One region of the Streptosporangium sp. NPDC051022 genome, then DNA from elsewhere that is predicted to be linked to it. Evidence: riboswitches for the same ligand, from Rfam matches in the RefSeq annotation. Region 1 holds a riboswitch; each other region holds the start of a gene.
The links. Region 1 has a riboswitch for cyclic di-AMP ahead of AB0N02_RS32530 (hypothetical protein). Riboswitches for the same ligand answer to the same signal wherever they lie in the genome.
Positions count from the first base shown of each region.

Region 2: it holds a riboswitch for cyclic di-AMP, as region 1 does, so the genes downstream of both, AB0N02_RS10270 (CHAP domain-containing protein) here and AB0N02_RS32530 (hypothetical protein) in region 1, are expected to answer to the same signal.
Region 3: it holds a riboswitch for cyclic di-AMP, as region 1 does, so the genes downstream of both, AB0N02_RS39965 (NlpC/P60 family protein) here and AB0N02_RS32530 (hypothetical protein) in region 1, are expected to answer to the same signal.
Region 4: it holds a riboswitch for cyclic di-AMP, as region 1 does, so the genes downstream of both, AB0N02_RS31495 (C40 family peptidase) here and AB0N02_RS32530 (hypothetical protein) in region 1, are expected to answer to the same signal.

Region 1 is NZ_JBFBCF010000025.1:19,969-25,823, forward strand. It holds gene AB0N02_RS32520 (HD domain-containing protein) at 206-802, shown strand; gene AB0N02_RS32525 (DeoR/GlpR family DNA-binding transcription regulator) at 886-1,686, shown strand; cyclic di-AMP (ydaO/yuaA leader) riboswitch at 1,808-1,942, shown strand; gene AB0N02_RS32530 (hypothetical protein) at 1,978-2,919, shown strand; gene AB0N02_RS32535 (DinB family protein) at 3,147-3,653, shown strand; gene AB0N02_RS32540 (MarR family winged helix-turn-helix transcriptional regulator) at 3,640-4,170, opposite strand; gene AB0N02_RS32545 (site-2 protease family protein) at 4,261-5,562, opposite strand; gene AB0N02_RS32550 (response regulator transcription factor) at 5,759-5,855, shown strand, end outside.
Region 2 is NZ_JBFBCF010000004.1:227,913-233,767, reverse strand. It holds gene AB0N02_RS10285 (carbohydrate ABC transporter permease) at 1-31, opposite strand, end outside; gene AB0N02_RS10280 (sugar ABC transporter permease) at 28-1,017, opposite strand; gene AB0N02_RS10275 (ABC transporter substrate-binding protein) at 1,095-2,447, opposite strand; gene AB0N02_RS10270 (CHAP domain-containing protein) at 2,798-3,517, opposite strand; cyclic di-AMP (ydaO/yuaA leader) riboswitch at 3,534-3,693, opposite strand; gene AB0N02_RS10265 (hypothetical protein) at 4,060-4,200, opposite strand; gene AB0N02_RS10260 (hypothetical protein) at 4,352-5,389, shown strand; gene AB0N02_RS10255 (DUF6716 putative glycosyltransferase) at 5,401-5,855, shown strand, end outside.
Region 3 is NZ_JBFBCF010000038.1:25,836-31,690, forward strand. It holds gene AB0N02_RS39960 (ROK family transcriptional regulator) at 213-1,346, shown strand; gene AB0N02_RS39965 (NlpC/P60 family protein) at 1,498-2,355, opposite strand; cyclic di-AMP (ydaO/yuaA leader) riboswitch at 2,343-2,561, opposite strand; gene AB0N02_RS39970 (3-isopropylmalate dehydrogenase) at 2,707-3,750, shown strand; gene AB0N02_RS39975 (branched-chain amino acid aminotransferase) at 3,932-5,026, shown strand; gene AB0N02_RS39980 (class I SAM-dependent methyltransferase) at 5,080-5,733, opposite strand.
Region 4 is NZ_JBFBCF010000023.1:121,062-126,916, forward strand. It holds gene AB0N02_RS31485 (M48 family metallopeptidase) at 1-269, opposite strand, end outside; gene AB0N02_RS31490 (hypothetical protein) at 266-1,051, opposite strand; gene AB0N02_RS31495 (C40 family peptidase) at 1,152-1,598, opposite strand; cyclic di-AMP (ydaO/yuaA leader) riboswitch at 1,741-1,897, opposite strand; gene AB0N02_RS31500 (NlpC/P60 family protein) at 2,562-3,509, opposite strand; gene AB0N02_RS31505 (hypothetical protein) at 3,636-4,250, opposite strand; gene AB0N02_RS31510 (NYN domain-containing protein) at 4,297-5,619, opposite strand.

The DNA.
Region 1 (5,855 bases):
TGCGCGCTCGTTTGCCCATGTCGGCCACCCCTTTCCCGAGGTCCGCACGGGAACCGCGGGACCCGCTTTCCACGTTCCTCCGCCTCGGGCCTCCGTACAAGGCCCGGGAACGATTGCCCGACGGCCGCAGCGTCCCGACGGACCGGTGGAGCGGTGGACCGGCGGGCGCGGGCCTGGAAGGCGGTTCGTTCTAGGCTTCGGTCGCATGAGCGAGAAGCTGATGGAGCGCTGGCGGTCCCTGGCCGGGACCGAGGCGGACCACCTGGGCAGGGAGTTGATCACCCGGTACGGCGAGCCGCACCGCAAATACCACACGACCGAACATCTGTGGGCCGTGCTGGACCACGTCGACGCGCTGGCGGCCCATGCTGCCGCCCCGGATCTGGTACGGCTCGCGGCCTGGTTCCACGACGCCGTCTACGATCCCACGCGCGGCGACAACGAGGAGCGCAGCGCCCGGCTGGCCGAGCGCGCGCTGCCCGAGCTGGGACTGCCCGCCGAGGAGGTGGCCACGGTGGCCCGGCTGGTCAGGCTGACGCTGACCCACGCCCCCGAACCGGGCGACGCCGACGGGGCGGTGCTGTGCGACGCCGATCTGGCGATTCTGGCCTCCCCGCCGGAGGAGTACGCGGCCTACGCGGCCTCGGTGCGCGAGGAGTACTCCTTCGTTCCCGACGAGGCCTTCCTGGAGGGCAGGGCCGCCGTGCTGCGTTCCCTGCTCGACCTTCCGGTGATCTTCCACATCGCCGATCTGGAGGTCCGGGCGAGGGAGAACATCGGCGCCGAGCTCGCGCGGCTGTGAACGGCAACCCACCGGGATCAAACATTTGACCCTAAGCTTTCTGTGGCAATTTGCTGGAACATGGTGGATCGAGGAGTGGGTCGATGCTCGCTCAGCAGCGGCAACAGGTGATCGTGGAGCGGGTGCGCGGCAGCGGCGGGGTCAGGGTCGCCGACCTGGTCCGCGAGTTCGGCGTGTCCGACATGACGATCCGCAGGGACCTGGAGGCGCTGGCGGAGCGCGGGCTGATCGAGAAGGTCCACGGCGGGGCCACCGCCACGGGCCTCGGCCCGGCCGAGGAGTCCGGGTTCACCGCCGGGCCGGTGCGCCGGCGGGCGGAGAAGGAGGCGATCGCCCGGCACGCGGCCGGGCTCGTCCGGCCCGGCACGGCCGTCGCGCTCTCCGCGGGGACGACCACCTGGACGCTCGCCCATCTCCTGGTGGAGGTGCCCGAACTGACGGTGATCACCAACTCGATCCGGGTCGCCGACGTCTTCCACCGCTCGCCCCGCGCCGACCGCACCGTGGTGCTGACCGGTGGCGTGCGCACCCCCTCGGACGCGCTGGTCGGCCCGATCGCCGTGGCGGCCGTCCGGGGGCTGCACGTGGACACCCTGTTCCTGGGCGTGCACGGCATGAGCGTCCGCGCCGGGTTCACCACGCCCGACCTGCTGGAGGCCGAGATCGACCGGGGGTTGATCGCCTCGGCCCGCCGTCTGGTGGTTCCCGCCGACCACACCAAATGGGGAACCGTCGGGATCAGCACGATCGCCGGGCTGGCCGAGGCCCATCTTGTGATCACCGACTCGGGTCTCGCCGAGGAGGCCCGCGAGGAGATCGCCGCCCGGGTGGGCGAGCTGATCGTCGCCGAGCCCCACCGGGAGAGCGGGACAGCGGAGCGCTGAAAGGCGCGGGCGGACCGTGCACCCCCTCCCCATGATTATCACGAAACGATCACCACTTTATCTCGACTTGGGGTCGCATTACCCCCCGCTTTACCACTACTATCCTCACGCATCGGACAAAAGGTTCGATATGCCTAATCTCAGGCGCCTCGCCTGAGAGCCGGGGACCCACGCATTTGGGGTGAACCACTTCGGTGGAAGGGCTCTCTCCAGCCCGAACCCGTCAGCTAACCCGGTAGGCGTGAGGAGAGGAGAGCTGTGGCGGCTCTGTCCCCCACGTTCCGACGTCACATGACCCTGACCGTCTGCGCGGTCGCGGTCCTCGCCTTCGTCCTGAGCGCGGCGGCCGCGGGCAACGCGGCGCCCAAGCCGGCCGAACCCGAGCTCCGCGCGGAGCTGGCCCGGCTGAACAAGAAGGTCGACAAGCTCATCGAGGCCTACGCGGCCAAGCGGGAGTCGCTGAGAAAGGCCCAGAAGGCCGAGGAGACCGCCAAGGCGGACCTGCGCAAGGCCGAGGAGGCCTACGCCGAGGCCGGCAAGCGGGTCGACTCCATCGCCCAGCTCCGCTACCAGAGCGGCCCCGTCGACCTGCCCACGATGCTGTTCGCCCCCAGCATGAGCGGCGCCGCCGTCATGGAACAGCTCACCGCCCAGCAGAGCGCCTATCTGGAGGGTTTCGCGCGCAGCCGGGATCTGATGAAACAGGCCGCGGACAAGGCGGCCGTACTCACCGAACGGATCGGTCAGGAGGCCAGGACGGTGGAGGCCCAGCGCCAGGAAGCGGAGAAGATGATCCGCGGCATCCAGGAAAAGCTCGACCGGCTCGTTCCGACGGGCTCGGGCCGCCTCACCGACGGCGGCTGGGCGCCCCAGCTCCCCACCGGGGAGGACAACATCACCGACCGCACCCGGATCATGCGCGAGGCCGTCGGGCGGGCCTTCAAGCTTCCCCACGAGGTCGGCTGCTACCGGGCGGAGAACGACGGCGGCGAGCACCCCCTCGGCCGCGCCTGCGACTTCATGATGAGCACCGGCGGTTCCCTGCCCTCGGCGGAGAACGTCGCGCTCGGCGACGAGATAGCCGCCTGGGCCATAAAGAACAAGGCCCGGCTCGGCGTCAAGTATGTGATCTGGCGCCAGCGCATCGACACCGGTTCGGGCTGGCGCGGTATGTCGGACCGGGGCGGGATCACCGCCAACCACTACGACCACGTCCACATCTCGATGTACTGAGGCCTCCGGCGGGCCCCGTGCCCGCCCCGGCCGGGGGCCCGCCCCGGATCCCCGGCCGGTCCCGGCTCCCGCCCCGGCCGCTCCCGGCCTCCGGCCCGCCCGGGGCCCGGCAGGTCCCAGGATCTCCCGCCCCCTCCCGCCCCTCCTGGGCCGTTCAGGGCCGTTCGGGGCCGGGCCGGGCGCAAAACCGTATGACAGCGTTCGCGCGTGCGGCCAGGATGAGATCCATGACAAACGACCGCGTCGCTCCCCCGCTCATCGCCGACGAGGCCGCCATGCTGTACGCGTGGCTGGACTGGCATCGGGAGACCCTGGCGCTCAAGTGCACGGGGCTGTCGCGGGAACAGCTCGTCCTGCGTCCCGTCAAGCCCTCCGGGCTGTCCCTGCTGGGACTGGTCCGCCACATGACCGAGGTCGAGCGTCACTGGTTCCGCAACGTCCTCCACGACCAGGAGGCGCCGCCGTTCTACTACACCGAGCAGGAGCCCGACGGCGACTTCGACCTGCTGGACTCCTGCCCTGCCGAGGAGGCCCTGGCCTGCTGGCGCGCCGAGGTCGACGACGTCCGCGAGCTCTACGCCGGACTGTCGCTGGACACCCTGGGCAGGCGGCAGCGCAGGGGGCAGGACGTCTCACTGCGGTGGATCCTCGTGCACATGATCGAGGAGTACGCCCGGCACAACGGCCACGCCGACCTCATCCGCGAGCGGGTCGACGGCGTCACGGGAGAGTAGTGCCCGCCGAGGTCTCCTCGATCGCCTCGGCGATGAGCCGGTCGAGGTGGGCCAGGTCCGGCGGCCTGGCCGTGGCCGCCTCGGCGAAGCGGGTGAGCAGCCGGGCCAAGACCTCGCGGTCCGCCTCGTCCCAGTCGGCGATCAGCCCGTCCAGGTAGGTCCGCCGGGAGTCGACGACCACCTGGCGCACCCGCCGTCCTCGCGGGCTCAGCACCAGCCTGGCCCGTCTGGCGTCGACCTCGGACTCCTCACGTGCCACGAACCCCGCGCCGATCGCGTCGTTGACCAGTCTGCTGGCGGTCGAGGGGTCGACGTCCAGTTGCTCGGCGACGGCTCCCACGGTCACCTCGGACACGTCGAGACTCAGCCTGTGCACGGCGTTCACGACCATCACGTTCGACATCTGCACCGCTCGCTGCGGGTCGGCGGCCTTGCGCGTGCGCAGCGGGCGTGCCCAGATCCGGCGCAGCCGGAACAGCGCCCCGTCGATCGCCGCCCCCGGCGTCCCGTCCTTCACGGCGTAACCCTATCGGCGTGTACGGCCCCCGCCGGGCGCCGCACGCCGTCGCACATCGTGGGTTCGCGGAGTTCGCGGAGTTCGCGGGGCTCAGCCGGCGAGGCGGACCGGGTTGACCAGGTCGGCGTACATCAGCAGGCCGGCCATGACGACCATCACGAGGGCGATCGCGTAGGTCAGCGGAAGCGCCTTGGCGATGTCCACGTGACCGGGTGCGGGACGACGGGTCACCCTGGCGAAGGCCCGCTTGAGCCCCTCCCACAGGCCGCCCGCGATGTGGCCGCCGTCCAGCGGGAGCAGCGGGATCAGGTTGAACAGGCCGATCGCCAGGTTGAAGCCCGCCAGGAGGTTGATGAAGGTGGAGACCTTGTTCTCCAGCGGGGCGGCGGAGGCCGCGATCTCCCCGCCGATGCGGCCCGCGCCGATGATGCCGATCGGGCCGTTCTTGTCGCGCTCCTCACCGGAGAAGGCGGCGTTCCAGACGCCGACCATCTTCTCGGGGAAGCGCAGCAGCGAGCCCGCGGTCGCCGCGGTGAGGTCCCGCATCTGGGTGACCACGGCCCCGAGGTCCTGCCGCTCGACGGCCGTCCTGGGGCTGACGCCCAGATAGCCGACACCCTTTTCGATCTTGCCCGGCTCGTCCAGCGACTCCCTGTCCTGGGCGATGAGCGTGGCGTTCAGGGTCATCGGCTGCCCGTCCCGCTGGATCCCGATCGCGACCGGTCCCGCACCGTGGCTCCGGATGGCCCGCGTCGCCGCGTCCCAGGTCGGGGTCTGCCTGCCGGACACCGACACGATGACGTCACCCGGCTTCAGCCCGGCCGCCGCGGCGGGGCTGGGCCGGTCCGTCTCGGTGCACTTGGGGTTCTTCTCGTACTCGGCGGTGGTCTTGACGCACTCGGGAACCGACGACACCTGGTTCTTCAGCACGGTGACGCCGAAGCCCATCTGCACGACGGCGAACAGCACGAACGCCAGCACGAAGTTCATCGCGGGGCCGCCGGCCATGACGATGACCTTCTGCCACCACGGCTTGCGGTAGAAGACCCGGTTCTCGTCGCCCGGCTTGACCTCTTCGAGGGCCACGTCGCGGGCGTTCTCGATCAGGGACTGCCAGGGGCCCGTGGAGGTCGAGCGCACCTTGCCTGGGGCGTCGGTCGCCCGGGGCGGGAGCATGCCGATCATCCGGATGTAGCCGCCGAGCGGGATCCACTTCACGCCGTACTCGGTCTCGCCCTTGCGGCGCGACCACATGGTGGGGCCGAAGCCGACCATGTACTGGGTGACCTTGACGCCGAACAGCTTGGCGGGCCCCAGGTGACCCAGCTCGTGCAACGCGATCGACGCCATCAGCCCGAAGAAGAAGACGGCGATCCCGAAGAGCCAGCTCATAGGTTCCTACCCCCCGGTCGCGGAGCCGTCGACAACGCCCCATAAGAGATTAGCCCAATTCCCCGGGGGTCAGCCTCCCTGAGAGCCGGGCCTTCCCGATCCGGCCACTTGCGCGGGCTTTACCGAACCGGGAGACTGCCTCAACGGTGAGCGACTACTCGATCACTCTGCGGGAGTACGGGGCGAGGGGAAGAATTTGATCGGAATCCTGGTTGCCGCGCGCCAGCCCATGGTCCGCCGGGGCCTGGTGGCCTCGCTGGACGGCGAGGCCGACCTGAGGGTCGTCGCCGAGG
Region 2 (5,855 bases), on a different contig from region 1:
GGGCGCCGCCCCGGGTGCGGATCGCGGTCATGTGGTGCCCCCGATGCGGCGGGTGAGGGAGTGGTTGACGAGGGTGCCCAGCAGGATCAGCGCGAACAGCAGCCAGGCCGCGGCGGCGGCGTAGCCGAAGTCGAAGTCGCGGAAGGCCTGCTTGACGACGAACATCGCCACGGTCTGGTACTGGCCGGTGGTGCCGCCGCTCATCGTCGGGTTGCCCTCGAACATGACCGGCTCGGTGAACAGCGTCAGGCCGCCGATGGTCGAGACGAACACCGTGAAGACGATCGTCGGGCGCAGCATCGGGATGGTGATCCGCCAGAACTGCCGCCGGGCGCTGGCTCCGTCGATGGAGGCCGCCTCGTACAGGTCCTTGGGAATGGTCTGCATCGCGGCGAGCAGGATGATCGAGTTGTAGCCGGTCCAGCGCCAGTCGATCATCGTGGAGATCGCGATCCACGAGGACCACTTCTCGTTCTGCCAGTTGATCGCGTCGACCCCGAAGAGGCCGAGGAACCAGTTGATCATGCCGTAGTCGCGCCCGTAGAGCTGGGTGAAGACGACGGCGACCGCGACGACGGAGGTGATCAGCGGCAGTAGCACGCCGACGCGGAACAGGAGCCTGCCCCGCAGGCGCTTGTTGAGCGCGTTGGCCAGGAGCAGGGACAGGACGAGCTGCGGGACCGTCGAGATGAGGAACATCCCGAGTGTGTTTAGCACCGCGTTCCAGAAGGCCTCGTCGGTGACCAGCGAGACGTAGTTGCCGATCCCGATGAAGGTCTTGTCCCCGGCGAGCTCCCAGTCGTGCAGCGAGACCCAGAGGGTGTAGCCGAGCGGGAAGACGCCGAAGACGGTGAAGAGGAGGAAGTAGGGGGAGACGAGGAGATAGGGGGTCGCCCGGAGGTCGAACCTGGACAGTCCGGCCCTGAGGCGTCCCGTGCTCCGTCCCCGTCCCCCGTCTCCCGCGGGCCGGCGCGGGCCTGGCCGGGCGGGAGCCGGGGTGTCGGCGTGGAGGGTCATCGAACAGCCTTTCGACGGGGGGCGGGCGACCGGCCCGGCGGGGTCGCCGCCGGGCCGGTGCACGTGGGGCCCGGGGGTCAGCCCGCGGCCTTGACGCCGGTCTCGAGGAACTTCGTCCAGGCCTGGTCGTAGGGGACCGAGCCCTGGTCCATGCCCTCGAGGACCTTCTCGACCGAGGTCTTCACCTGGGCGTGCTTCTCACCGAGGAAGGTGGGCAGCAGGTCCTTGACCGAGGCGCCGAAGATCTGGCCGGTGGGCGCGTCGTTGAAGAAGGCGTTCTTCAGCTCGCTGACCGCCGGGTCCTGCTGGGCCGGGATGGAGCTGGGGAAGGCCGCCGCCTCCTGGAAGGCCATGATGTGGCCCTCCTTGCCGGTGAGGTAGTTCAGCACCTCGGCGGCCTCCTTGGGGTGCTTGCTCTGCTTGGGCACCGCCAGGTAGGAGCCGCCCCAGTTGCCCGCGCCGCCGGGCACCGCCGCGACGTCCCACTTGCCCTTGCCCGAGTCGCCCGCCGCGCCGGAGACCACGCCCAGCATCCAGGCGGGGCACCCCATCGTGGCGAACCCGCCCTTCTTGATGGCGGCGTTCCACGGCGGGGTGAAGGAGCCCAGCTTGGCGGTCATGCCCGCCTCGCTGAAGCTCCTGACCGTGTCGAAGGCGGTCTTGACGGCCGGGTTGCTCTCGATGATGAGCTGGTTGTTCTTGTCGAAGTAGGAGACGTTGCCGTTCTTCGGCGCCTCCTGCGACAGGATCACGTTGTAGAGCGTGTTCGGGCCGTCGAGGAACCTGGGGTCGTCCTTGCCGGGGTTGGCGGCCTGGAACTTCTTGCCGACCTCCATGAAGGCGTTCCAGTCGGGCCAGAGCTTGCCGACCTCCTCGCGGTCCGTCGGCAGGCCCGCCTTCTTGAACAGGTCCGTCCGGTAGCACATGGTCATGCCGCCGATGTCGGTGCCGAGGGCGAACAGCTTGCCCTCGGCGTTGACGCCGTTGTCCCACTTGGCCGCGGGGAAGTCGGCCTTGCGGTCGTTGAGGCCGTACTCGCCGAGGTCGGTGAAGAACTGCGGCCTGGCCTTCATCAGTCCCATCGCGCCCTCGTCCAGGGCGATGATGTCGGCGGCGCCGCTGCCCGCCTGCAGGCGCTGGAGCAGCTGGGGTAGGTAGACGTCCTCGAAGCGGTCGGTCAGGTTCTGGTACTTGACCTGGATGTTCGGATGCGCGGCGTTCCACGTCTCGACGGCCTTGTCGTAGCCGAAGTTCTCGCCGCCGCCGAAGGTGTGCACGGTGACGGTCACCGGCTCGGCCGCGGCGGAGCCGCTCGGCGCGGGGGCGGCGGATTCGCCCGAACCGCCCGAACTGCACGAGGCCACGGCCAGTGCGGTGGCCGCCACCACCGTGACCGCGGCGAGCCTGCCGTGCCGCCTCTTGTTCAACATTCCGGACCCCTCTCAGGTGGTCGCCCGAATCGGTGGGAGGTGCCGCCGCGGCGCGGGTCCCCGACGACCGCGACCCCGCGACGGGGTGGTTCCTCAATGTTTTGGGAGCGCTCCCACGAAGAGTGGACGACGGGCAACCGAAACGTCAATACGCCGAAACTCAACCGTTATATCCTGTGGCGCGCCGGGGGATGTAGCAGCATATAAGCGACAAAAGGGGCATGGGAACCTTTGGGAGCGCTCCCATAACATGAGGCGCAACAGGCGACCGGAACGCCGAAAGGGGCACGGCTCGGATGAGTCGTGCCCCTTTTCCGGATGCGGGGGTCAGCCGGTACGGCGAGCGGTGGTCACTCGCTGTAGGCCGGGTAGCCGTAGCCGACGACCTGGGAGGTCGGGCGGACGCGCTGCTCGACCTTGCCGTTGCCGGTGTTGCCCTCGATCGTGGTGATCGTGCCGTCGCCGTTGTCCTTCTTCAGGAAGCCGACGTGGTCGATCCCGTCGAGGTCCTTGCCGCGCTGCCAGTCGAAGTAGACGACCGCGCCGGGCTTGGGAGTGGTGCCCCAGTGGCCGTTCTCCTTGAACCACTTGGCGTGGGTGACGGTGTAGGCGTCCCAGCCCATGGTGGGACGGATGCCGGCGTGCTCGCCGACCCAGGAGACGAACATCGCGCACCAGGGGGCGTTGGCGTAGTCCCGGATGCGGCCGCCGTCGCGGGCGGTGGTCTCCTTGGCGCGCTCGGTGGACATGTACCAGGACTGGAACTTGGTCCCGCCGCCCTGGGCGTTCTCGCTGATGCCGATCTGCTGCGAGGCGAGGTCCAGGACCTGCTGTGCGGTGACCCTGGGCTGCTTCTCGGCCTTCGCCTCGGCGGCGGTCTTGACGACACTGACGTTCTGGGCGGTGTTGGCGCTCTCCGCGGGAGGGGCGCTGATGGGGCCGTGGGCCGGGGCGTCCGCCAGGGCTGCGGGTCCCGCGACGATTCCGCCCGCGAGGGCGATGGAAGTTCCCAGGATGATTCGGGCCAGGTAGTGCGTCTTGGGGGTGGTGGTAAGGCGGTGCTTGGCCATAAGAGACTAACTCCTTGCTTCGCTTCCATGCCGCCTACCGGGTTAGCTGACGGGTTCGGGCTGGGAAGTGCCCTACGGCGCGTGATCGCGCTGATTCACCCCAAAAAAGTGGTTCCCCGGTTCCCTGAGACTCGCGGGCTTTCCCGTGAGGCTCCTGGATTCGGCGGCCGTGTTCATCGGGCGGAAGATCCGCCTGGCGAACACGGTCGGGCAATGTGCTCGTAATGGGCTGACCTGCGAAGGTCTAGGTGCTCACCACGAATTCGTTGAACGTACGTGAACCGGACAGACGATTACAAGTCCGACACATTGCCATGGCTTGGGAATAGGTGTGAAACGAGCGGGACGATCAGCCGGGCCGTGCCGATCCCGCGCCCGCGCCGATCTTTGATTCGACGCCGAAAATCCCTATGACACAGGGCTTTTCATGCGGTCAACCAGAAACGGGACGGGTGGTTACCGTCGTCCCGGATGATCCGCCCCAAGGTAAACGTAGATCTTTTGGCTGACCCGGCTCTCCGCCGGGTAAAAGTGATCGTCCTTTACCCGCGGTCGGTGTCCCGCGGGGTCGGGATTCCGGCTCCGGCCGGGCGCAGGACGGTCGGCGGCCCGATCCCGTTGTCGGCGCCGGTGACCATCGTGGTGGAACCGGTGAGGTCGGGGATGGTGTCGGCGGTCCGCATGACCTGGGTTCCTCCGAGGGAGGGGGTGGTGTGCGAAACGGTCTCGCACGCCGTCGTGGATCGGCGAGAGTCGACCGCGCAAGTGCGTGTATTCGGGTGTTCACCCGGAGTTCCCGGGCGTGTAAGACATCCCGGTTACGGTGAGGCAGTCGTGAACGGGTCATCGCCCGGCGTGGAGGACGGTCGAGACCACGCGCGGGAGCAGGGTTCGGCCGTCGCATGGGTGGAGTCCCCGCTGCAGATGCTCTGCGCCGTGGAGGCATACCATGCCGGGCTGCTCGGCGCCCACGCCCGGGTGGTGCCCCGGGCCAAGCTTCGCCCGCTGGTCGTCACCCGTCGTGAGGTCATCCGGCTCGGCCTGCCCGCCGGCCTCGAGGTGACCACGCCGGAGCCCGAGATGCCCAGACCCCGCCGGGGCGCCGGCTGGGCGGTCGGCGACGCCTTCTCCGGCAAGGTCCAGGCCGCCCTGCTCACCGCCCTCCCGGGACGGATCGTGATCGTCGACGACGGGCTGGCCACGATCAGGCTGCTGGAACTGCTCACCGGGCGCCCCTGGACGCCCCTGCTGCGTGCCAGGGCCACTCCGGGCCTCCTCCGGACCGCCCTCGGCGCCGCCGCCGGCCTGCGGCTGCGGGCCGCGGCGAGGTCGGGCCGGTTGTCGATCTTCACGGCGCTGCCGGTCCCCGCCGAGCTGGCGCAGGCCGTACGCGACAGGGGGGCCGAGCTGGTCACCCACGACTTCGGCTGGCTCCGCTCGCAGCCCATGCGCAAGCCGGGTCCCGAGGAACGCACCGTCGTCCTCGGCACCTCACTGGTCCGCAACGGCCTCATCCACCGTGACCGCTACTTCACCTGGCTGGCCGGACTCGGCTCCGCCGGGCCGGTGGCCTACTTCCCGCACCGCCGGGAGGACCCCCACGACCTCGCCCGGGTCGGGGAACAGCCCGGGATCACCGTCTACGACGGCGGGGCCCCCGCCGAGATGACCCTGCGGGGCCTGGGCGCGCAGCAGCGCGTGCTGAGCCTGCCGTCGACCGCGGTGACCTCGCTGCGCGTCCTGCTGTCGGCCCGCGGCGTCGTCGTGGAGACCGTGGACGTCCCCGACGAGTGGTGGACCGCCCAGGCGGCGCCCGCCCTCCGTTCCCACCTTTCGATGTTCGCCCATCACGACACTGGAGTCACAGGTTGAAGGTCCTGGCCGTGGCCGACTCGGATTCCTACCTGAAGTGGGCCGCCTACCTGCTGGAGGGCCTGCCCTCCGGCTGTACGGCGGAGCTGACGGTGGTCCGCACCCCCATCACGCCCTCCCCGGCCCAGATCCACGCGGCCGTGGCCGGCGCGGCCGCCGATCCGCCCGTGCTGTCCGCCCGGGCCCTGCGCCGGACCGCGGAGCGCTTCAGGCCCGACGTGGTGCTGGCCGCCTGCACCGGGCCCGTGGTGGACGTGCTGGTCGGCGAGGTGCTGACGGGACTCGAGCCGAGGCCGGTCTTCGTGTCGGGCCTGCCGGGCATCTCCATCCCGGCGACCGAGAAGGCGTGGCTCTTCCGCAGCGGATGCGACCTGTTCGTCCTGCACAGCGGGCGTGAGGTCGAGGAGTTCTCGGCGGTGGCCGAGCGGCTGGGCGGCGGCGGAGTCATCGGCCTCACCCGGCTGCC
Region 3 (5,855 bases), on a different contig from region 1:
GCCCCGACGCGTTTCTGACAGGTCGTACCCTCGCCGCGCTCGTGGCCGGAACATCCGCCGATCCGCGTCCCGGCCGCCGCGGGCGATCCTGACACCGGTTGGTAAGTAAGGCGATTTACCGTCAAGGACGTTGGCTAGCCTTTTCCTGGGACCCCGGGACTGAGGAGAGCGAAGTGCGAGGCCGGCTCGGCAATCCACGGTTGTTGCGGGTGATGAACGAGCGACGCCTCCTTGACCGGCTCCTCGAACACGGCCCGGCCTCACGGGCCCAGCTGGCCAAGGTCACCGGCCTGTCCAAGCCGACCGTCTCGGCCGCCCTGGCGGGTCTTGAGGAGGACGGCCTGGTCCACCTGGTCGGCGAGGTCTCCGGCCGGCCGGGCCCGGTGACCTCGCTCTACGACATGAACGCCGCCGTGCTGCACGTCGCGGGCGTCGACATCGGCCGCGACTGGATCCGGGTGGCGGTGGCCGACCTCCGGGGGCGCTTCGTGGGGCGCAGGGACGGACGCAACGACGCGCGTACCGAGGACGAGCTGGTCCGCGCGGTCCGGGGCCTGACCCGGACCGCGGTGGCCGAGGCCGGTCTCGGATGGTCCTCCGTCGCCCACGCGGTGGTCGGCAGTCCCGGCGTGTACGACCCCGAGACGGGACGGCTGCACCTGGCCGCGAACCTGCCCGGCTGGGGCACCCCCGGTCTGGTGGACCGCCTGTGCGCGGCGCTGGGGACCGAGGTGACCATCGAGAACGACATCAACCTGGCGGCCCTGGGCGAGCACGCGCACGGCGAGGGCAAGGGACGATCCCATTTCGCGCTGGTGTCCATCGGCACCGGTGTCGGCATGGGCATCGTCGTCAACGGCGAGCTGTACTCGGGGGCGCGCGGCGCCGCGGGGGAGGTCTCCTACCTGCCCACCGGGGAGGATCCGGTTCCCGGCAGGGAGGCGCTGGAGCACGGACCGACCGAGACCCCGGTCGGCGCCCTCGGCGTGGTGCGCGCGGCACGCGCGGCCGGGGCGCGGGTGGAGACGGCGAAGGAGGTCTTCGGCGCCGCGGCGGCCGGAGACCCCGTGGCCCTGGCCGTCGTCGAGGCCGAGGGGCGACGGATCGGCGACCTGATCGTCGCGGTGGCCTCGGTTCTCGATCCGGAGATCGTGGTGCTCAGCGGTGGCGTCGGCCGTAACCTCGACCTTCTCGGCGACTCCATCGCCGCCAGGATCGCCGAGCTGGGTCCGCTGCGTCCCACCGTGGTCACGAGCAGCCTGGGGGACAGCGGGGTGCTGCTGGGCGCCGTCACGCGCGCGCTCGGCCGGGCCTGGGACGTCATCTTCGCCGGCCGGCACGGCTGATCCGCTTCGCTGGCCGGTACGGCCGGTCCGCCCGGCGGAAGCCTCGTCCCGGATTCTGGCCGGAGCCCTGTCCGACGCCCTGGCCGGGGCCCGTTCCGCCGCTCTGCGCCGGAGGCGAGGATTCGCGGAACAGGCCCCGTCCGGCGGAGGGTCAGGGGGCGGTGGCGGGCGCCGGGGCCGGGGCGGCGGTCGTCGGCGCGGGTTGATCGGTGGGGGTGGTCGGTGCGGTCGGTGCGGGCTGGACGGCCTGCTGGGCCTGCTCAGCCTGTTTGGCCTGTTTGGCCCGCTCGGCTTGTGCGGCCTGTTCTGCCCGCTTGGCCTGTGCGGCCTCCTTGGCCTGTTCGATGGAGAGCTTGACCCCCTTGGGGTCGGGGCGTACGGCGCCGACGAAGCTGTCACGGCGCCACGCGCCCAGCTTCTCCACCTTGACCACGTCGCCGGTGCTCGGGGCGTGGACCATGTACCCGGGCTTGCTGATCATGCCGACATGGCCGAGGTTGTGGAAGAAGACCAGGTCACCCGGCTGGAGGTCCTTCCAGGCGATCTTCTTGGAGAAGGCGGAGTACTGCGCTGCGGCCACCCGCGGCAGGTGGATTCCGGCGGCGCCGTACGCGCGGAGCATCAGGCCGGAGCAGTCGAACCCTCCGTTGCCGGTGCCGCCCCAGACGTACGGCGTGCCGCGCTTGGACATGGCCCACTGCAGGGCCTTCTTCCAGGCGGGGGCGGACGGTTTCCTCGTGGTCTTCGGGGTTTCGGCGGCCCCCGGGGCGTCGGAGGCGTCGGCGCCGGTGAGGGCGGCGGGCGCGAGGGATATGACGGGGGCGAGAGAGGAGTCGACGGGGCCGGGGGCGGGAGAGGTGAGGAAGGCGGCTGTCGTGAGGGAGGGGGAGGAGGCCGCGAGCGCGGAGTCGGCCATCGCGAGAGTGGGGATCGCGAACGCGGTGGCGCCGGTGACGATCAGGGTCAGGACACGGGGGTAGGTCTTGCCGGTCAGGATCGTTCCTTCCATAAGGCCGGCCGGGTGAGCTGTCGGGCTCGGACGTGAAGGTCGCCCTACGGCGCGCGAGAGCGCCGATTCGCCCCAAGGGATCCAGCGGGGGACGGCAGGAGACGTGCTCCGGCAAGCGGAGGTGAAGACTCCGGACGCCCCGTGGATCCCGGAAGTGGTTCCCCGGCTCCGCGCAGGCCGGAAAAGGGGGGTGGCCTGCGAGGATTAGGCGACGATGCGAATGGCCAGGACCTTAACGAAACGGTCAAAAGATCGCAAATAGGACAAAATTCTTATGCCTCGTCAGAGGAAGATGTGTCCGATGGGTGAGATTGGTGTTCGCTCCACGAGACGGACCGGTAAGGTGCGTGCATGGATTCGCGCAACATTCGCCTGGCCGTCATCCCCGGGGACGGGATTGGAACCGAGGTCGTCACGGAGGGCCTGAAGGTCCTGGAAGCCGTCGGCACGAAGGTGGAGACGACCACCTACGACCTGGGTGCCAAGCGGTACCACAAGACCGGTGAGGTCCTTCCCGAGGCGGTTCTGGAGGAGTTGCGCGGATACGACGCGATCCTGCTCGGCGCGGTCGGCGACCCCAGCGTCCCGCCGGGCATCCTGGAGCGCGACCTGCTGCTCAAGCTCCGTTTCGAGCTCGACCACTACGTCAACCTGCGTCCGGTCAAGCTCTTCCCCGGCGTCGAGACCCCGCTGGGCAAGTCCGGCCCCGAGGACATCGACATGGTCGTCATCCGTGAGGGCACCGAGGGCCTGTACGCGGGCGCCGGTGGCGTGCTGCGCCGTGGCACCTCGCAGGAGATCGCCACCCAGGAGTCGCTGAACACCGCCCACGGCGTCGAGCGCGTCGTCCGCTACGCCTTCGAGAAGGCGCTCAGCAGGCCGCGCAAGAAGCTGACGCTGGTCCACAAGACCAACGTCCTCACCTTCGCCGGTGACCTCTGGGCCCGCACCTTCGACCGGGTCAGCCTGGAGTACCCCGACGTCACCACCGACTACAGCCACATCGACGCCGCCTCGATGTTCTTCGTCAACCAGCCCGAGCGGTTCGACGTGATCGTCACCGACAACCTCTTCGGCGACATCATCACCGACATCGGCGCGGCCATCGCCGGTGGCATCGGCCTGGCGGCCAGCGGCAACATCAACCCCGACCGCACCGCGCCCAGCATGTTCGAGCCGGTCCACGGCAGCGCCCCCGACATCGCGGGCCAGGGCAAGGCCGACCCGACCGCGACGATCCTGTCGGTCGCCATGCTCCTGGACCACCTCGGCCTGGCCGAGGAGTCCGCCAAGGTGGAGCGGGCCGTGGCCGAGGACCTGGTCGAGCGCCTGACCGGCCCCGGCCGGACCACCCGCGAGATCGGCGACGACATCACCGCCCGAGTAGCCGGCTGAGAAGCCGCCTACCCGACCTCAGACGCGTCCGGCGGCTCACCCGAGCCGCCGGACGCGTCTTTTTTGTTCGTCCCTCCAACGACAGTGCCGGATTTCGGCATAGATGCAGTAGTTTCCCGTTACCTGCTCCATCGCAGAATGGACTCAGGTGCAGTCCGTCACAAAGAGAAGGATCCCCGTCATGACCACCGCTCAGAAGCTCAGCTTCGACGTGCAGCTCTCCGACCACGCTCGCACCGCGGCCGAGCGCGAGCAGGTACTGGCGAATCCCGGGTTCGGTCAGAGTTTCACCGATCACATGATCTCCATCGACTACACGGAAGGGGAGGGCTGGCACAACGCGCGGCTCACGCCGTACGGCCCGCTCAGCCTCGACCCGGCGACCGCGGTCTTCCACTACGCCCAGGAACTCTTCGAGGGGCTGAAGGCCTACCGTCAGGAGAACGGCGCGATCGCCTCCTTCCGGCCGGAGGCGAACGCCGCCCGCTTCAACCAGTCCGCGCTGCGGATGGCCATGCCGGAACTTCCGGAGGAGACGTTCGTCGAGTCGCTGGAGCTCCTTGTCCAGACCGACCGTGAGTGGGTGCCCACGACCCCGGGTCACAGCCTCTATCTCCGCCCCTTCATGATCGCCACCCAGGCCGCGCTCGGCGTCAACTACCCGTCGAGGTCCTACCGCTACATGGTGATCGCCTCGCCGGCCGCCGCCTACTTCGGCGCGGACAAGCCGGTCTCGGTCTGGCTGTCCACCGAGTACACCCGCGCCGCCCCCGGCGGCACCGGCTTCGCCAAGTGCGGCGGCAACTACGCCGCGGCCTTCGTCGCCCAGCGCCAGGCCGTCGAGCAGGGCTGCGACCAGGTGGTCTGGCTCGACGCGAACGAGCACCGCTACGTCGAGGAGATGGGCGGGATGAACCTGTTCTTCGTCTTCGGGGACCGCCTGCTCACCCCGGCCCTGACCGGCACGCTCCTGCCCGGCATCACCCGCGACTCGATCCTCACCCTCGCCGCCGAACTCGGCCTGAAGGCGGAGGAGGGACGCCTGTCGATCGAGGAGTGGCAGGCGGGCTGCGAGTCCGGTGAGCTGACCGAGGTCTTCGCCTGCGGCACCGCCGCGGTCGTGACCCCCGTCGGCTCGATCAAGGGCGCCGACCGCGCCTGGACCGTGGGCGACGGCACCCGGGGACCCGTCACCGCCAGGATCCACAAGGAACTGGTCGGCATCCAGTACGGCTCCCGCCCCGACACCCACGGCTGGATCCACAAGATCTGCTAGTCCTCACCCCCCGGGAAAGCCCGCCCCTCGCGGCCGGGTTTTCCCGGGCTGTGTCACTGTTTCCGGATCATGGTCAGGCCGTCGGCGATCGGGAGCATCAGTGAGGTCACCCTGTCGTCGGCCGTGACCAGGTCGTTGAACTCGCGGATCCCGCGGGTGTGCTCGTCGTCGACGGTGGGATCGGCCACGCGCCCCTTCCACAGGGTGTTGTCGATGAGGATCAGGCCGCCCGGCGCCAGGCGCGACATGAGGATCTCGTAGTAGACGGGATAGTTGGACTTGTCGGCGTCGACGAACGCCAGGTCGACGGGCCGGTCGGCCGGAAGCTCCCGCAGCCGTTCGGCGGCGGGGCCGATCCTGAGGTCGACGCGCTGGGCGACCCCGGCCTTCTCCCAGTAGCGCCGGGCGATCGCGGTCCAGTCCTCGTTGATGTCGAAGCAGGTCAGCCTGCCGCCGGGGCCGAGCCCTCGGGCCAGGCAGATGGACGAGTAGCCGGTGAAGGTCCCCACCTCGACCACGTTCCGTGCGCGGCTGAGCTGGACGATCATGGTGAGGAACCGCCCCTGGTCCGGGGATATCTGCATGCCCGCCCGGTCGCCGGTGATCTCCCTGGTCTCCAGGGCGAGCGCGTCGAGGACGTCGTCGGGCAGAGTGGTGTGCGCGAGCAGGTACTGCCCGACCACCGGGTCCAGATAAGTCGCCTTCATGCGGCCATTCTCGCCGGTCAGAGCGGGTCCGTGCGAGCGGTTCGGCCCCGTGTCCGCGGGGCGCGCGTCCCGGATCCTGAGATCAATGTGTCAACCACCGGTTGCGTATGGCAGACTCCGAA
Region 4 (5,855 bases), on a different contig from region 1:
AGCCCCGCCACGACCAGGGTCAGGCCGAGCGACAGGTAGCCGGGAACGCTCGTGACGGCGTCGAAGGCCTCGGAACGGGCGATCTGGGCCGCGGTGAAGTCGCGGGCCGGATCCGGCGCGACGGGCGGGGCGTCGGCGGGCAGCGCCCGCCAGGGCGTGGTGAAGGCGACGACCGCCACGGTGAGCGCCCCGAGGGCGACCAGCGCCCATCCGGCCCCCCGCGGTCCCGCAGGGGCGCCCGCGGAAGTGTCCGTCACGGTCCGCGTCATGCGAGTTCCCTCCGGAGATGATCGCGCCAGGCGACGGTGAGCTCCGCCCGCGACAGGCCCAGCGTGCTGTCCACATCGCTACCGTAAAGCCTTACCAACGTCTTCTCGCCGAAGCGCTCCGCGATGTAGCGGCAGGCCAGCCAGGCCTCCTCGTAGGCCTGCGCCAGCCGTGGCGCGCCGGGGGCGAAGTCGGCGGGCTCGGGAAGCCGGGAGGGCACGACGCCCGCGCGTACCTCCTCGGCCAGCTCGGCGGCGGCCGCCCGCACCTCGATCCCCGCGTGGCGGTAGCCCACGTAGTCGGCGAACCCCTCCGACAGCCACATCGGCACCCGGCCGCCCCTGGTCGCGCCGGTGGCCACGTGGGTGAGCTCGTGGGTGATCACCACGTCCCGGCCCGCCGGGCTGAGCCTGGCGTATCCCGTCGGCAGGACGACCACCCGGCCGGCGGCGGCCATCGCGGCCAGGCCGCCGGTGGCCCCGGCCCCCGCGAGCGCGGCGGCCTCCGCGTCGGTGGCGGGGAAGAGGATCACCGCCCTGACCGGCCCCCAGACCTCCCCGACGGTACGGCAGGCGCGGTCGGCCCTCGTGGCCAGGTCCCGCAGCTCGGCGGGCGGGGCACGGTGGCCGACGACGAGCGAGCGCTCGCCGCGGACCACGGTCGCGGCCCCCGGCCACAGCTCGCGTGCCGCCCGCGGCACAGGCCGGGCCCCCGCGACCAGACCCGCGCCCATCAGCGCCAGCATCCCGGTGAGCACGGCGCGGCGCCCCCTCGGGACGGACATGTCAGCCGATGCTACTCGACCGGTGCCCGTTCTCCCGTGTACGCGCCGCATGCGGCGGCCCCGTCCATCCGGGGGCATGGACGGGGCCGTATCCCGCTTCTCAGGCGCCGGGGCGAACCGCTCCGGCGAACGCGGACCTGTAGTACCCCTTCAGCGTCACGATCCGGACCGTCTTGCCGCTGCTCGGTGAGTGGACCATCCTGCCGTGGCCGACATACATGCCCACGTGGCCCTTTCCGTAGAAGAACAGCAGGTCACCGGGGCGCAACTTGCTCCACGAGACCTTCTTCCTGACGGCGCGGTACTGGCTGGTCGTGATCCTGGGGAGGGACACGCCGGCCTTGCGCCACGCGTACTGGACGAGCCCGGAGCAGTCGAACGCGCCGGGGCCGGAGGCTCCCCAGCGATACGGGTCGCCGATCTGCTTCCTGGCCGTCCGAACGGCCGCCTTCGCTTTCACCTTCTGCAGCGCGGCCCTGCTCATCTTGGCCTTCGCCTTGCGCTTGACGTGAGTCTTCGCCGTGCTCTTGACCTGAACCGCAGCCACTGTGTCTGTCGCGTGTGCCGCCGTGGATCCCAGTGCGACCGCTCCGGTTGAGGCGGCCAGCGTGAGAACGAACCCGCCGACAGAAAGGCGGGAAAGGCGCGACAAACGAGGGTTGTGCAGGGTGGTAGACAGGATTTCTCCTTGGGACTTCCACTGATGCCTACCGGGTTAGCTGACGGATTCGGGCAGGGAAGGACGCCCTACGACACGACATGTCGATTCACCCCTGGCCATATCAAAGGCCTTTTGGTTCCCCGGCTCCGCGCCTCATGACTGCACGGACTCGGCAGGTCACCGTGGTTGGGGCGCACCCCTGAGGAAAACGGCGACCAGCTGGATTTCTATGTGGGACACCGGCCTGGGGGACCGGCATTCGGTGCGTCCGCATGGCTTGCTGACCGCGGCCAGAAGGTACCCCGGCGGCAGGGTTTCGGCAATCAATCGGTAAAAGCCGAAGATCGAAAAAAGATTTTCACGTTTATGAAATCCCTGCTCGGAACCCCGGTACACCGTTCGAATATGACCCTCATCACATTCTTGACATCGTTGCCGAAAAGCACCACTTCTGTTACATGCGTCACACCGGTTTTTTCGATCTTCGTCGTCCCGGCTCCGGACGGCCACCCTGGGAACGCTCCATCGCGTGCCTGACCTTTTGGAGACACTTCTGGGACCGTTCCATCCGAGGCGGCCCGCCCGGTGGATTCACCGGCGTGTCGCGATGGGGCACCGTCCTCGGAACCGCCTCGGAACCGCCTCGGGTCCGGCCCTCGCCGGGGCGGCCCTGCGCCCCCTTACAGGCCGTGATCCCCCGCCCCGCGGGTCAAAGCCGCCCCGGCGCCCCGGGCCGCCCTGAAGGCGCTCAGGGGCGTGGCGCCCGGGAACACTCGAAGGCCCTTCGGGAAGCGCGGCTTCAGGAGGCGCGGCTTCGGGAGCGCGCGAAGACGCCCGGGAGCGCGGTGCTCAGGGGCGCACGGCGCCGACGAAACGGCCGCCGTAGGCCGACAGCGGGGTGACCTTGACGACGTCTCCGGTCTGGGGGGCGTGGACCATCTTCCCGTCCCCGGCGTACATGCCCACGTGGCCCAGGCCGTTGCTGAAGAGGAGGTCGCCCGGCTGGAGGTCGCTCATGGAGACCTTGCGGCTGGCGCCCCAGCTCCACTGCTCCCAGGTGGTGCGGGGAAGGCTGACGCCTCCGCTGCGCCAGGAGGCCTGCATGAGGCCGGAGCAGTCCCAGCTACCCGGGCCCGTGCCGCCGTACTGGTACGGCTTGCCGATCTGGGCGTAGGCGAACGCCAGGGCGGCCCTGGCGTTGCCGGAGGCCGAGCCGGTGTACTGCATGCCCGTGCTGTTGGGGTCGCCGGCCTGGAAGGTGCCGAGCTCGCGCAGGACCTTCGTCTGGGCCTTGACCATCTTCTCGGCCTTGGCCTTCTCCGCGGCCAGCTCGTCGCGGGTCCGGTCGGCCTCGGTCAGGGCCTCCTTGGCCTTGTCGCGGCCCTGGCGCAGCGCCTTGGTGGCCTCGTCGAAGGCGTTCAGCGACTGGGCGCGGGAGGCGGAGAGCTGGTCGGCCGCGGCCAGGCCGTTCAGCAGCATGCTCGGATCGGTCTGGCCGACCAGGTTCTGCCAGCCGACGGCGCCGCTCTGGTAGCTGCTGACGGCCATGGTGATCAGGTCCTTGCGGAGACCCTCGACCTTCGCGTTCTGCCTGCCGAGGTCGCCGTTCAGCTCCCGGTACTTCTTCCGGGCCCGCTTCCAGCGCTCGCCGGCCTGGTTGTACTTCTCGACGATCTGGTCGGCCTGCTCGTTGAGCTTCGCCAGCTTCCGCTTGGCCTGGGCGATCGTCGGCTTGGGCTCGGCGGACACCCCGCCCACCGGGATCAGGAGCAGGGCGAGGGCCAGCCCCGCGGCCATCGGCCCCCGCACAAACCTAACCGGCACACCCGCCACGGCCACCGCACTGCCTCCCCAAGCCAAGACCTGGGGCGAAATAGTACAGAACCGGTAAGGGTTAGCTCACCTTTTTGGCTGTTTTGTTCATTACGAGCACGTGGCGATCCCGCAAATCCTTCCGGTCATCGCGGTGGCGTCCCGCAGCTGATCGGCCCAGTCCCGCCCGGCGGGCCTGCCGTACTCCCCGGCCCGCAGATAGATCAGCACGGCGTTTCCCCTGCGGACCACCACGCCGCGCTCCCCGCCGACGCCGGCCTTCCCGCCGTAGTAGACCTGCCCCGAGACCCTCAGGGCGTCGTCTCCGAGCCCGGTCACGGGAGCGGAGGTGTAACGGTAACCGGACGCGGAGTCCTTCCTCGACCGGCAGGCGGACAGGCCGCCGCGGAGCTGGGTCATGGCCCGCCCGGCGTCCGCCCGCGAGCCGTACAGCAGGACCTGCTCGACCTTCATGAAGTCCGGGACACCGGTGAACGTCACCGTCCTGACGGCCGTCCTGCCCGCCTTGCCCACGGCTCCCCTGCCGCAGGGATCCACCGCGAACGGGGACCTCGGCGAGTCACTGACCCTCCAGCTCGTCTGGGGATCGTCGTCCTTCACGGCTGCGGCCTTCTCGTACAGCAGGAAGCCCCTGGGGATGCCGGGGGCGGCGGCGGCCGTACCGGCGACCAGGGCGGCACAGACCAACGCGGCGATCTTCTTCATCGAACCAACCTCCAGTGTGATCCGATGAACCATAGGGCCGGAAGGCTCAGGCACGTCCCAGACGTCGCAGGAGCAACACCGAGGGAACCGGGCGCGCGCCCATCCGCCGGACCGACTCGGCCACCTCTCGGTCGGAGGAGACCACGGCGATGGCACGGCCCATGGGCTCGGCCCGGACCAGCTGGCGGATCAGGTCGTCGGCGATCTGCCCCGGGGCGCTGAACATCACCCGGACTCCCCTGGGGGCGGAGACCGGAACCGGGCCGTTCAGCTCCGCGCCGTCGAAGACGCAGGTCAGCTCGGTGCGTGTCTGCGCGTAGAGCGCGCCGAGACCGGTCAGCAGGCGGTTGCGCTGGTCGGCGAGGGTGAGCGTACCGTAGCCGGTCTTGGTCACGTTGTAACCGTCGACGATCAGATGGATCTGCGGCAGCGCGAGCAGCTGGTCGAGCAGGGCGGGATCGTCGTCGGCGAGCGCCCGCGCCGGCACCGCCTGGACGCCGTGCCTGCCCGGCGCGACGGAGGCCACCGAATCGGCGGGCCGGTGGATGCCGGAGGGCAGCGCGAGCTCCCTGCGCAACCCGGCGGCGGCGTCCTGGAGCGCGTCGAGCAGCATGCGGACCTTGGTGTCCTCCACGCTGCGGCCCTCTCGGGCCGCCCGCCGGGTGGCCTCCAGCTGGCGCTCCGCGTCGGCCGCCCGCTCGCGCAGACGGCGCAGCTCGCTCTCCCCCGCGCTTCCCGCCGCGGCGGCGGTGGCCTTGACCTCCTGCGCGGTCTCCGCCATCGTGGCGGCCCGCGTGTCGGCCGCCTTCGCGCGCTCCCGCGCGTCGTGCAGCTTGCGACGCAGGTCGGAGATCTCCGCGCGGGCCCCCTTGAGCTGCTCGCGCAGCCGGTCGGCCTCCTCCTTCGCCGCGCTCTTCTGCGCGGCGAGCTGCTCGCGCAGCCGGGTCAGCGTCTGTTCCTGGGCCGATCCCTCGGCGGCGGCGGCCGACTGCTCCAGATCCGCCCGGGCCGCCTCGACCATCTCGACCCAGCCGGGCGGCCGGGTGAGATAGGCGGCCGCGGCGACCAGCACGGGCTCGGCGGCGGGCGGCACGACGCCCTCCGCGAGGCTCTCGACCAGCTCGGGCCAGCCGGTGCCCAGCGCCTCGGCGACCAGCTCCCGGAACTTCTTGTCGGTCTCCAGCTGGGCGGCGATCGGCGCACCGCCCAGCTTGGCCCGTTTGCGGGGGTCGAACCTGGCGATCCCCTTCAGCGGCGGAGGCACGGTGGCCGCGGGCATCGATCCCAGGATCTGGGACGCCAGCTCCACGACATGTAAGCGGACCTGCTCGGGCAGCGGACGAGACAGGCCCTCTCCGGCTGAACTCATCACGGCCCCTACTCGGATTGGTCTTCACGTCAAGGGTACGGCTCCCGCACCCCGCCACCGACCTGACCGGCGGACCTGGGGCATTCACGTCCCGGGTAAACGGGACATGGAGCACTGGTTTCCGGCAGGCGTCCGATGGACGTCTCGCAGGTATACGTCATACCCACCGGACGACCTTCACCCGGGACGCGGATCCCGGCGAACGATCTCCGGCCGAGTCCGGATCCGGCCGGCGG